2 regions of the Thermanaerovibrio velox DSM 12556 genome follow, and region 1 is predicted to be linked to the other one. Evidence: predicted binding sites of a transcription regulator. Region 1 holds the regulator's gene; the other holds the start of a gene.

Evidence for each region. The regulator HrcA, encoded in region 1, represses chaperone genes, less so after heat shock. The targets are predictions, from matches to a motif close to TTAGCACTCNNTNNNANNGAGTGCTAA.
Region 2: the regulator HrcA is predicted to act here: its motif matches at 3,753-3,779, upstream of groES (co-chaperone GroES).

What each region holds. Positions count from the first base shown of each region.
Region 1 covers NZ_CM001377.1:1,210,419-1,216,964, reverse strand. Annotated here, with positions in the region: gene THEVEDRAFT_RS05895 (thiamine pyrophosphate-dependent enzyme) at 1-58, shown strand, start outside; gene THEVEDRAFT_RS05890 (peroxiredoxin) at 124-579, shown strand; gene THEVEDRAFT_RS05885 (hypothetical protein) at 608-952, shown strand; gene folK (2-amino-4-hydroxy-6-hydroxymethyldihydropteridine diphosphokinase) at 1,152-1,640, opposite strand; gene folP (dihydropteroate synthase) at 1,637-2,851, opposite strand; gene hrcA (heat-inducible transcriptional repressor HrcA) at 3,043-4,053, shown strand; gene THEVEDRAFT_RS05865 (nucleotide exchange factor GrpE) at 4,060-4,683, shown strand; gene dnaK (molecular chaperone DnaK) at 4,744-6,546, shown strand, end outside.
Region 2 covers NZ_CM001377.1:573,420-579,965, reverse strand. Annotated here, with positions in the region: gene THEVEDRAFT_RS09805 (HD-GYP domain-containing protein) at 1-12, shown strand, start outside; gene guaA (glutamine-hydrolyzing GMP synthase) at 63-1,601, opposite strand; gene groL (chaperonin GroEL) at 1,748-3,370, opposite strand; gene groES (co-chaperone GroES) at 3,419-3,709, opposite strand; gene tsaD (tRNA (adenosine(37)-N6)-threonylcarbamoyltransferase complex transferase subunit TsaD) at 3,908-4,927, opposite strand; gene THEVEDRAFT_RS02660 (zinc ribbon-containing protein) at 4,924-5,157, opposite strand; gene THEVEDRAFT_RS02655 (hypothetical protein) at 5,160-5,708, opposite strand; gene murJ (murein biosynthesis integral membrane protein MurJ) at 5,701-6,546, opposite strand, start outside.

The DNA of each region.
Region 1 (6,546 bases):
TTATCAGAGGCGAAGGGATCCGGAGGAGCTGAACCTTTTGCTGGATTCTTTCAGATGATCGCATTTTTTCACGCCTTATGGGCATGAAAAATAGATAAAAACAAGAAAGAGGAGGAGATAAGCATGGCAGATCTTGTTAAGGTTGGGGATTTGGTTAAGGACTTTACCCTAAAGGACCAGGACGGTAACGACGTAACCCTTTCTTCGTTCAGGGGTAAAAAGGTGCTGCTTTCGTTCCATCCTTTGGCATGGACCCCGATATGCAGGGATCAGATGAAGGCCCTGGACGATCTGTACGATAGGTTTGCGGAGAAGGGCGTGGAGCCCTTGGGCCTTAGCGTCGACTCCATGTTCTGCAAGAAGGCTTGGGCGGACTCCATGGGGCTTAAAAACCTCAAGATCCTGGCGGACTTCTGGCCCCACGGGGAGGTGGCGGAGTCCCTGGGTCTTTTCCGGGAGAAGAACGGTTTCTCCGAGAGGGCCAACGTCCTGATCGACGAGGAGGGCAAGGTGCAGTGGGTAAAGGTTTACGAGATAAAGACCCTGCCGGACTTTGAAGAGGTGCTCAACATATTGTAAACTACCCCCAAGGAAGGGGGTGTTTCCCTTGAGGTTTTTGGCTAGGACCGTGGCAACTCTCTTGATGTTGATGGGCATATGTGGGGCCGCTTTGGCTCATCCGCCCTCCAAGGTGGACCTGTCTTACGACGGATCCAACCTTTACGTGACCGTGGTCCATGAGGTATCGGATCCCACGAAACACTATGTGAGCCGCCTATCGGTTTTCGTGGGGGGTAAGCTTGTAGAGCAGCGGGAGTACAAGGATCAGAGCGGCGTGGGTGGACTTATGGAGACCGTAGCCTTGAGCGGGCTGCCCAAGGGAGCTGAGGTGAAGGTGGTCGCTGTCTGTTCCATAATGGGGACCGCCAGCGGTACCCTTGTGGTAAAGTGACGTCCCCACAAGCTGGTCCAAAACCGCAGGCTTTGAGGGGCCCCAATGGGGCCCCTCGGCCATTGACGATAGCCCAGGGCCTGTAAGGTCCTGAAGCTGGGGCAATTTCACAACCGCCTAACCATCGGGGCCTTGCTGTCCCCCTTAACCTTGCGGATAAGGTGGCTCCTGTTTTTAGCCCTTCTTCCCCGGGGCTGCTCTACAGGTTGGTTATCCTTATGACCCCGTTTTTATCAACCCTGTCCAGCATCTCCGACACCGAGAGGTTTAGGCTTGGGTGGACCCATCCGGGCTCTATGCAGTTTAGGGGGGCCAATACGAACGCCCTTTCCTGGATGCCTGGATGGGGTATGTGCAGGTCCGGAGAATTAAACACCATTTGGTCCACGAATAGTATGTCCACGTCGATCTCCCTCGGCCCGTTCTTGAACCGCTGAACCCGCCCCATCTGGGTCTCAACTGCTTTTACCTCTCTCAGCATCTCCAGGGGGTCTTCAAGGGGGCATTCCATGGTGATACAGGCGTTTAGGAACCTGGGCTGCTCTTCGTAACCGAAGGGTGGGGTCTCGAAGACCGGGCTTGACTTGAGGGGAATCCACCCTCGGGCCTTGAGATGGTTAACCGCTGATCGGAGAGCCCCCAGCCGGTCTCCCAGGTTCGATCCCAGGGCTAGGACTACTTTACTCATAAGGAACCCCTCCTGATAGAATTGATCATTTTTATTGTTTTAACGTTCTCCTTGACGTCGTGAACCCTTACCAGTGGTACCCCTTTCATGGCGCAAAGGGCTGTTACTGCCAAGGTCCCCTCCAGTCTCTCCGCTGGGTCCTCTGCCCCGGTGGCGAGGCCGATGGTGCTCTTCCTAGAGGCTCCTATGAGCAGGGGTCTGCCTAGGGTTGAGAAGGCCTCGGTGTGCCTTAGGATTTCCAGGTTGTGGGAGGGTTTCTTCCCGAAGCCTATCCCCGGGTCCAGTATTATCCTGTCTTCCTCTATTCCGGCCTTCTTGGCATGGTCTATCTGAGACTCGAAGAAGTCAATGATCTCGCCGAAGAGGTCCTGGTAAGAAGGGTCCTTCTGCATGTCTTTGGGCCTGCCTTTTATGTGCATGAGCACCAGGGCGCACTGGCTTTTTGCCACGGTGCCGGCCATTTGGGGGTCGAAGGTGAGGCCTGATATGTCGTTTATGATGTCCGCCCCTTCCTCCGCACAGGCCGCGGCGGTGGTGCTTTTGTAGGTATCTACGGATATCACGGCCTCAGGGAACCGATGTCTTATGGCCCTGAGGGGGTTTATAAGGCGCTCCAGCTCCTCCTCGGGGCTCACCGGATCGGACCCAGGTCTTGTGGATTCCGCCCCGAGGTCCAGCACATCCGCTCCATGGGAGAGCATCTCTTCAGCGGTCTTAAGACACCGTTCAACTCCGTTTGACCTGCTGGCCTCGAAGAAGGAGTCCGGTGTGAGGTTTATTATCCCCATCACCTTGGTGTGATCCCCCATTTCCAGCGTGCGCCCCCCGGGAAGGGGCAAGCTCCATCTCCGGATCCCCATCCCTCTAAGGGCCTTAATCAGGGAGTCCCGGACCTCTTGAAGGCCGAAATAGGGCATAAGGTTAAGTTTTTCGGCGAGGCTTTGGAGCTGTCCCAAGGTGCCTAAGATGATCACCGAGGAGCGGTCCACGGATCCGCATATGGCGCCCCTGTGAACCACCGCATCTCCTCCCCGGGCAAGCATCTCCTGTTTTATGGCGTTGGCGGCCCTGAAGTCCAGGTCTTTAAACCCAAGGCACAAAACCTGTTTCTTCTTGGAGAAGAAGGGCAGGCTTCTCATGTCCGCCCCAATGCTAGCGAGCCTTTCCGCCAGCTCCGTGTCGTCGGTGAGTTCCAGTCTGTATGGAGTCATGACAGTCCTCCTATCCCGCTGGGTCCGATGGGATTTTCTTCGTTTTGAGACCCGGTAGATTGTACATTAGAACCCGGACATATTTTTTTGACCTGTATTGACAATTGGCCAAAGAAGAGGTAATTTAATTGCCGTGGCTTGGGTGTTAGCAGTCTTGCTTATAGAGTGCCAAGGCCATGGAGGTGTGCCCCATGCTTACGGAGCGTCAGTTGGAGATAGTGTTATCGGTGGTATACGAGTACATAAGGAGCGGGGAGAGCGTGGGTTCCAGGACCGTGTCCAAGCGGTACCTCTGCTCTCACAGTCCCGCCACCATAAGGAACGAGATGTCGGACCTGGAGGGGATGGGTTTTCTCTCTCAACCTTACACCTCCGCTGGTAGGGTCCCTACCACGAGGGCTTACAGGCTCTACGTGGACTCGGTGCTCCAGCGATCCCGCTCAAAGGGCGTTGGGCTGCCTTTGGCGGAGGCGCTCAAGCGCAAGAGGCAAGACCTTGAGGGCTTTCTCAACGAGGCCACGGACCTTTTGGGCAGGCTTACCCACTACGTGGGGATAGGTGCCATAGCCCCCCTGAACGACGTAACCATAAAGAACGTAAGCTTCTTCAAGGTTGATAGTAGGAACGTGCTTTTGGTTGTCGTGCTGGAGGGTGGGCTTGTGCATCACAAGGTTATCCCCATGCCTTGGGACCTGTCCAGCGATCTCCTTGACGAGTTCTCAAGGAAGATGAACATGGCGGTGTCCGGGAGGCCCTGGTCGGAGGTCAGGGCTTCTCTGGAGGGGTACCTTTTGCATCAGCTTTCGGAGTTCTCTGAGGCCTGTCGAGTAGCCCTTAGCACCCTGGGGGAGATGGTGGAGTCCAGGCAGGTCCGGGTCTTTACCGGTCCGGTGAGTCAGATGTTGAGCCTTCCGGATTTTCAGGATCTAAGCCGCCTCAAGGCGTTCTTCTCCCTGCTGGAGCAGGAGGAGGAGTTGGCGGAGCTGGTGGCTAGGCACTCGGTGGGCAACGGGGTGAGCGTTGTCATAGGCGAGGAGTCTCAGTGCCCTGAGCTGGAGGACTGTTCTTTGGTGCTGGCCTCCAGCCCCAAGGGAGGGGCTAAGGCGATAGTGGGCATATTAGGCCCCAAGAGGATGGACTATGAGAGGGTAATATCGGTGCTTGAGGACGTGGCATCTGCCATCGAGGGTTTGGAGGAGTAACGTGCCATGGAAGAGAATCGCTTGATTGATGCAGCTTTTGATGGTCCTGCTTCCCAGGAGGGGGCTTCCCCTTCTGCGGAGGTGTCCCGCCAGGAGGATCTTATGGTGGCGGAGATGTCCAAGGTGGAGCTGGTGGAGATGCTTCGGGGTAAGGATCGGGATATAAAGAGGATGGAGGAGGAGCTGTCCAAGTTAAAGGACAGCTACGATGACCTCATGAAGGAGGCTTTGCGCAACAAAGCGGACTTCACAAACTATGTAAGGCGGGTTGAAAGGGATCGGGAGGTGGAGAGGAAGAGATCTGCGGAGTCCGCGGTGGGCCTTTTGATCCCGGTGTTGGACAACCTGGAGAGGACCCTTTTGTCCTGCACCGACAGGGTGGATGACCCGGTGATAAAGGGGGTTCAGATGGTGGCCCGCCAGTTCCTCTCCGCCCTGGAGAGCCTTGGCCTGGAGCGGGTTGCTTCGGAGGGGGCTTTCGATCCTTCGGTCCACGAGGCGGTGGACTTTGAGGAGACCGGGGATCCGGAGATGGACGGCAAGGTGGTGGCGGAGCTCCAAAGGGGGTATCTGTTAGGGGGAAAGTTGATAAGGCCCGCCCTTGTTAAGGTTGCAAAGTTCAAGGGCTGAGGCAGAGGTATAAAGTCAGCATAGAGAAGTAGAAAAATCTTGCGAAAGAGGGTGTTTTTCATGGGAAAGGTGATAGGAATAGACCTTGGGACCACCAACAGCTGTGTGGCGGTCAAGGAAGGGGACAACATAACGGTAATACCTAACGCGGAGGGCAGCAGGACCACTCCGTCGGTGGTGGCCTTCACCAAGGACGGGGAGAGGCTTGTGGGACAGTTGGCCAAGAGGCAGGCCATAGTCAACGCCGACAGGACCATTATCTCCATAAAGCGTAAGATGGGGTCCGATTACAAGGTCAACATAGACGGCAAGGCCTACACTCCCCAGGAGATATCTGCCATGATACTCCAGAAGCTCAAGAAGGACGCGGAGGACTACCTTGGGGAGCCGGTTACTCAGGCGGTCATAACGTGTCCTGCTTACTTCACCGATGCTCAGCGGCAGGCCACTAAGGATGCGGGTACCATAGCGGGGCTTGAGGTCTTGCGGGTCATAAACGAGCCCACCGCTGCTTGCCTTGCCTACGGGGTGGACAAGGAGGGGGACCACAAGATACTGGTGTTCGACCTGGGCGGTGGGACCTTTGACGTGTCCATCCTGGACGTTGGAGATGGGGTCTTCGAGGTGCTTGCCACCTCTGGGGACAACCACCTGGGCGGTGACGACTGGGATATGCGCATAGTGGACTGGATGATAGACGAGTTCAGGAAGTCCGAGGGCATAGACCTGAGGAACGACAAGATGGCGTTCCAGCGTCTCCGGGAGGCGGCGGAGAAGGCGAAGATAGAGCTTTCCTCCATGATGGAGACCACCATATCCCTGCCCTTTATAACTGCGGATCAGAACGGTCCCAAGCACCTGGAGCTCACCTTGACCCGGGCCAAGTTCGAGGACATGACCGCGGACCTTCTTGAGAGGACCGTGGCCCCCACCAAGAGGGCGCTAGAGGATGCGGGACTCAGTGCCTCTCAGATAGACAAGGTCCTTCTGGTCGGTGGTTCTACCAGGATGCCAATGGTGCAGCGTAAGGTTAAGGAGCTGTTGGGCAAGGAGCCCACCAAGGGCATCAACCCGGACGAGTGTGTGGCGGTGGGGGCTGCCATACAGGGTGCGGTGCTCAGTGGGGAGAAGAGCGGGATAGTGTTGGTTGACGTGACCCCCTTGTCCCTTGGTCTTGAGACCTTGGGAGGGGTGTTCACCAAGATAATAGAGAGGAACACTGCGATTCCCTGCTCCAAGAGCCAGGTTTTTACCACCGCGGCGGACAACCAGCCCCAGGTGGAGATACGGGTGCTCCAGGGGGAGCGTCCCATGGCTAACGACAACGTGGAGCTTGGGCGCTTCATCCTCGATGGGATTCCTCCCGCACCCAGGGGGGTGCCCCAGATAGAGGTCACCTTTGAGGTGGATGCCAATGGTATAGTTAACGTCACCGCCAAGGACAAGGGAACCGGCAAGGCCCAGCACATAACGATACAGTCCTCAAGGCTCTCCGAGGCGGAGATAGAGCGTCTCCGCAGGGAGGCGGAGCAGCATGAGGAGGAGGACCGCCGCAAGAAGGAGCTTGCGGAGGCCAGGAACGAGGCGGAGAGCTTGGTGTACAACACCGAGAAGACCCTGAGGGATCTTGGGGACAAGCTTACCTCCGATGAGAAGGCTCCGGTGGAGGATAAGGTGAAGGCTCTTAAGGAGCTCACCGCCAAGGACGATGCGGCTGCCATAAGGCGGGGCATTGAGGAGCTCACCCAGGCGCTTCACGGCATATCTCATAAGATATACTCTGCCTCCGGCGGTGCTGAGAGCCCATCGGACGCCTCCGGAACGGGGCATGATACCGGTTCCGTGGACGCGGACTTCAAGGAC
Region 2 (6,546 bases), 640 kb from region 1:
AGGGCCCTTTAAAACCGGGCCCTCCTGTTTATCCCAGCTCCCCTATCAACGGTATATCCAGCCTACTCCCACTCGATGGTGGCCGGGGGCTTGCCGGTCACATCTAGGACCACCCGGTTTATGCCCCTCACCTGGTTGCATATCCGCCGGCTGACCCGGTCGAGGAGCTCATAGGGCAGCCTCGCCCAGTCCGCGGTCATCCCGTCCTGGGACTCAACGGCCCTTATGACCGCGGTCTCCGCGTAGGTCCTAACGTCCCCCATGACCCCCACGGATCTCACGGGAAGGAGCACGCAGAAGCACTGCCAAAGAGAATCGTACAAGCCGAAGTTGGCTATCTCCTCCTGCAGGATGTGGTCCGCCTCCCTCAGCACATCGAGGCGCTCCCTGGCAACCTCCCCAAGGCACCTCACCGCAAGCCCAGGGCCAGGGAAGGGATGCCGCTTGAGGAAACCCTCGGGGACCCCCAGAATGGCCCCTATCCGTCGAACCTCATCCTTGAAGAGGTCCCTGAGGGGCTCCAACACCTTTAGCTTCATGAAGTCCGGCAGCCCCCCGACGTTGTGGTGGGACTTTATAACCGCCGCTCCCTTGCCCTGATGCCCGCTCTCGATCACGTCGGGGTACAAGGTCCCCTGAAGCAGCCACCTAGCCCCCTCCACCTGGGAGGACTCCTCCTCGAACACCCGGACGAACACCTCTCCTATGGTCTTTCTCTTGGCCTCCGGTTCCTCCACCCCCTTAAGGGCCTCAAGGAACCGGTCCGAGGCGTCCACCATCTTCACGTTGAGATCCAGCTTGGTGTAGGTCTCCATGACCTTCCGGGCCTCGTCCTTCCTGAGAAGGCCGTTGTCCACGAAGATGCAGCTGAGCCTGTCCCCTATGGCCTTGGAGGTAAGGACCGCCGCCACGGTGGAATCCACGCCACCGGAAAGGCCGCAGATCACCCGGTCATCCCCTACTTGGGTGCGGATGCTCTCCACCATTCGATCCACCCAATCGGTGAGCACCCAGGTCCTCTCGCAGCCGCAAACCCCGAAGAGGAAGTTCGCCAGCGCCAGGGTGCCTTTTTCCGTGTGGGCCACCTCTGGATGGAACTGAAGGGCGGAAATCCTGCCCCCTTCGGTCTCGAAGGCCGCCACCGCTCCGGACTCGCTCCTGGCAAGAACCCTAGCCCCCGGCGGAACCTGCTCCACCTGATCCCAATGGCTCATCCAAACGGTGAACTCCTCGGGGAACCCCCGGAGCAACCCCCCGGGGGAGTCAACCTGGACCTTGCACCGGCCGTACTCGGCGCTTGGGGCCTTGACGACCCGCCCCCCCAGCTGGTGGGCCAGCATCTGCATTCCGTAGCATATGCCCAATATGGGGATGCCGGACTTGAGGAGCCTCTCCGAAAGCTTAGGGGCCCCCTCCTCCACGCAGCTCCTGGGCCCTCCGGAGACTATGATCCCCTTTGGAGACCTGGACAGCACCTCCTCGGGCTCCGCGTCCCAAGGGAGTATCTCGCTGTACACCTCAAGCTCCCTCACCCGCCGGGCGATCAACTGGGTATACTGGGAACCGCAGTCCAGGACCACCACCATGTCCTTAACGTCCATGAGAAACACGTCCTTCCTCAACTTGACTAAAACACCCCAAGGGGCGGTAAAGTAAACACGGATCAGTATGCCACACCTTTTGAATCAGGCCAAGGCATAAAAAAGGGAGAGGCCTAAGCCCCTCCCTGGTAACTTCGGACGGTACGTTAGTCGTAGTCCTCCATGCCGCCGGGCATCTTGGGCATGTCCTTCTTCTCCGGCTTGTCCGCCACAAGGACCTCGGTGGTGAGCAGCATGGCGGCGATGGAGCCGGCGTTCTGGACGGCGCTCCTGGTGACCTTCACGGGATCGATTATGCCGGACTCGATCATGTCCACGTACTCGCCGGTGGAAGCATCCAGTCCCTGACCCTTCTTGAGACCCCGGACCTTCTCAACCACCACGTCACCCTGGAGTCCAGCGTTGGTGGAGATGAGGTGCAGGGGCTCCGTGAGGGCCTTCCGCACGATGGAAGCGCCGGTCTTCTCGTCCCCCTCCAGCTTGGAGATGAACTCGTCCAGGGCGTTGGCGCAGGACACAAGGGCCACGCCGCCTCCGGGGACGATACCCTCCTCCACCGCGGCGCGGGTGGCGTTGAGGGCGTCCTCGATACGGTGCTTAAGCTCCTTCTGCTCCGTCTCGGTGGCAGCGCCGACCTGGATGACCGCCACTCCGCCCACCAGCTTGGCGAGCCGCTCCTGGAGCTTCTCCTTGTCGTACTCGGAGGTGGAGTCCTCAAGCTCCTTGCGGATCTGGGCGGCCCTGTCCTTTATGGCCTTGGGATCGCCGGCACCCTCAACGATGGTGGTCTCCTCCTTGGCCACCCGGATCTTCTTGGCCCTACCGAGCATGGAGATGTCCGCGTTCTCCAGCTTGATTCCCACTTCCTCGCTGATCACCTTGGCGCCGGTGACCACCGCGATGTCCTGGAGCATGGCCTTGCGCCTCTCGCCGAAGCCCGGGGCCTTGACGGCCACCACCTGCAGGATGCCCCGGAGCTTGTTGACCACCAGGGTGGCGAGGGCCTCGCCCTCCACGTCCTCGGCGATGATGAGCAGGGGCTTGCCGGTCTGAACCACCTTCTCAAGCACCGGGAGCAGATCCTTCACGTTGCTGATCTTGCCGTCGTGGACCAGGATGTAAGCGTCCTCAAGGACCGCCTCCATCCTCTCCGGGTTGGTGATCATGTAGGGGCTCACGTAGCCCTTGTCGAACTGGAGGCCCTCCACCATCTCGAGGGTGGTACCCACGGTCTGGCTGTCCTCAACGGTGATGACACCATCCTCGGTCACCTTGTCCATGGCCTCGGCGATGAGCTCGCCGATCCGCTTGTCGTTGGCGGAGATGGAGGCCACCTGAGCGATCTTGGCGTGCTCCTTAACAGGGATGGCCTGCTTCTTGAGCTCCTCCACCACCACGTCGACCGCCTTCTCGATGCCCCGGCGGAGCAGCATGCCGTTGGCGCCGGCGGCCACGTTCTTGAGACCCTCGCGGATCATGGCCCTGGCGAGCACCGTGGCGGTGGTGGTACCGTCGCCGGCCACGTCGTTGGTCTTCGAGGCCACCTCCTTCAGGAGCTGGGCCCCCATGTTCTCAAAGGGATCCTCCAGCTCTATCTCCTTGGCGATGGTCACACCGTCGTTGGTTATGGTGGGGGAGCCGAACTTCTTCTCCAGAACCACGTTGCGCCCCTTGGGGCCCAAGGTCACGCCAACCGTGTCAGCCACCTTGTTAACTCCGCGCTCAAGGGCCCTGCGGGCCTCTTCCTTGAAAAGCAGGATCTTCGGCATCGTGTCTTGCCCTCCTTCAGTAAAGGTGTTCTATCTGCTTAGGGTCGCTTACTTCTCCACTATGGCGAGCACGTCCCGCTCGCTGAGGATCAGGTACTCCTGGCCGTCAAACTTGACCTCCGTGCCAGAGTACTTGCTGTAGATGACCCGGTTGCCCACCTTGACCTCCATGGGAAGCCGCTGGCCGTTGTCCAGCACCCGGCCGGTACCAACCGCCACAACCTCGCCCTCCACGGGCTTCTCCTTCACGGTGTCAGGGAGCACTATGCCACCCTTGGTCATCTCCTCCTTCTCCACCGCCTTCACCACAAGACGGTCGCCGAGAGGCCTAAGCTGCATCTAAATCCCTCCTCCTTGGAGTTTGTTACCCGGTTTTTTAGTGTTAGCACTCCCAACAACCGAGTGCTAACCCTCACGGCTGAAAGTCTATTCAAAGTCCGGGATTTCCTCAAGAACCATTATCTACAAATAAAGCCGGATAGAGGCAAATAAACCGCCTCTATCCGGCCCAAGCTGCTTTTTCTGATGTTTTTTGACTTATCGGGCCATCTCCCAGGACGGGTCCGCCCTGAGGGTGAGGTCATCCCGGATCCCCCTCATGAAGGCCCACCACCCAGCGGCGGCTATCATGGCCCCGTTGTCGGTACAAAGGTCCCTCGGGGGCAGAAAAACCCTGATGCCCCTGTCGGAAAGGCCTAAAAGACGCCTCCTGAGCTCCGAGTTCGCCGCCACTCCCCCGGAAGCCGCCACGGTCTTAACCCCCGTGAGCTGCACCGCCAGCTCCAGCTTCTCCACCAGGGAGTCCACCGCCGACCTCTGGAAAGAGGCACAAAGGTCCGGCAGCGAAATGGAATCCCCCTCCTTCCGGACAAGCCATAATACCGCGGTCTTAAGACCGCTGAAGCTGAACTCCACGTCCGAAGTTCCCCGCAGAGGCACCGGCAGCTGGTACCTCCTAGGATCCCCCTGGGCGGCAAGGCGGTCTATCACGGGACCACCTGGGTAGCCCAACCCAAGCAGCTTCGCCACCTTGTCATAAGCCTCCCCCGCCGCATCGTCCCTGGTGCCCCCAAGGAAACGATAGTCCCCAAAGGACCGCACCAACTGGATCTCCGTGTGCCCCCCGGAGACCACAAGGCACAGGAACGGAGGCTCAAGATCCTCGTGGGCTATGACGTTGGCGAACACGTGACCCTCCATGTGGTTAACCCCTATCATGGGGACCTCCCACCCCTGGGACAGCCCCTTGGCAGCCATAAGACCCACCAGGAGAGACCCCATGAGACCCGGCCCAGCGGTGACCGCTATGAGGGACAGCTCCCTCATGGGGTTCAAAACCCCCGCCTCCGCAAGACACCGCCTCACCAGCCCCACCACCGCCTCCTGATGCCTTCGGCTGGCCAGCTCCGGCACCACACCACCGTGGGGAGCATGCTCCTCCACCTGGCTCATCACCAGGGACGACCTTATCCGGCGTGGAGCCTCGAGAACCGCAACCCCCGTGTCGTCACAGCTGCTCTCTATGCCCAACACAAGGCCGCTGCCGCACCCCCTCATCCGCAGCTGCAACTCCCGCAGGTGCCGCACTTGGAACCGCCACAGGAACAGGCCTTGCGCCGCTCTCCCTTCTCGTGGATCAACACCTTACACCGGCAATGAGGACAGGATGATATGTGCCCCTCCGTCTCTATCCTCTTCCCACACTCCACACAACGATAAACGTGCAACCCAAACACCTCCTCGCCGCTTTTCCCATCTAAAACCAAGGTTCTCAAACCACCTTCCATGGTCACCTGGAAACCCTCATATCCACCAGGTCGTCCCCGTAACCCACCTTCACCACCGACCCCCTGGCTATCCGACCAGGGGACAACACCCCAAAGAAGCTCTCATCCCCGGATGAGAGCTGAAATAACATCCGATCCTTGGGCGTCATCAGCAGGTCCTCGCTCAGCCTCTCCCCCACCACCAACTTGCCCATATCCAGGTCAAAGGGCTTATAGGCCCTCACCGCCACCGCCACAAGGCTGTGCCCCCTGGGCACCGAGTCCAGCTTCTGAACCTGCTCCACAAGCCACTGGGGCGGGAACTGGGCCTCCCTAACCGCATCCGCAAGCCTCCTGTCCACCAGGATGAACTCCACGCTGCAGCGGGCCCCTATAACCAGATCCCCCAGGACCTGACCCTCCACGTAGCACTTGGCGCTCTGCCCCTCTATGACCTTGGCGAGTTTCTCATCCACCCCCAACGAAACCCCGGGCAAAAGGGCCAAAAACACCGCTGCCGCCGCAAAACACCCGATAACGGCTGAAAACCAGGCCCTCAAAGATTTAAACACCGGTCCCCACTCTCCTTCCCCTGAGCTTAAGCCACTTAAGCTCCTCCATGCCAATCCCCAGCGCGACCCCTAGATAAACCCCAAGGGCTGTAAGCCCGCATAGGGCAAACCAGCAAAGCCGCCCTCCCAAGGCCCCGCCGTAAGGGTAGCTCCATATGCTCGAAAAACCGACAAGCGCCGCCCCCATAGAAGCCAAGGGGATCCCCTGCCTCAACACCCACTTAAGCTCAAACATACCCAGCGGAGCACCCAAGTCCCGGGACACCATGGCCATGCCGGTCATGGAGGCCGCGAGGAACGCCAAGGACGTTCCAAGCGCAAGGCCCGAGTAGGAGAACCGGGCCATTAGAAGGTACCCAAAGGCCAGATTGCACAGCACCGTGACGGCCGTAACCGTCATGGCCCCCCGAGCCAAGCCCCGGGCGTAAAGGGCCCTCATCACTATGGCATTACAGCTCATGAAGGCAAGGCCGACCCCGTACATCCTAAGGGCCCCGGAGGTGGCATCCAGGGCCCACTGGCCAAAGGCCCCCCGGAAGAAGATGAGGTGAGTAACTGGCCTTGCGAACATCACAAGCCCCAGGGAAACGGGCAGCACCGCGAAAAGGTTGAACCGCAGAGAATCCCTAAGGAAGACCCGGAAGCCCTCCCTGTCCCATGGATCCAGGCGGGAAAGGGCAGGTAAAACCGCCTGGGCTATGGCCACCACGAACAACCCCAAGGGGAGCTGCAGCACCCGGTCCGCATAGTTTAGCGCCGATATGGCCCCCCCCTCCAGGTACGACGCGAGGAACCGGCTCACCACCGGGTTCAGCTGGTTCAGCGAGAGCCCCGCCGC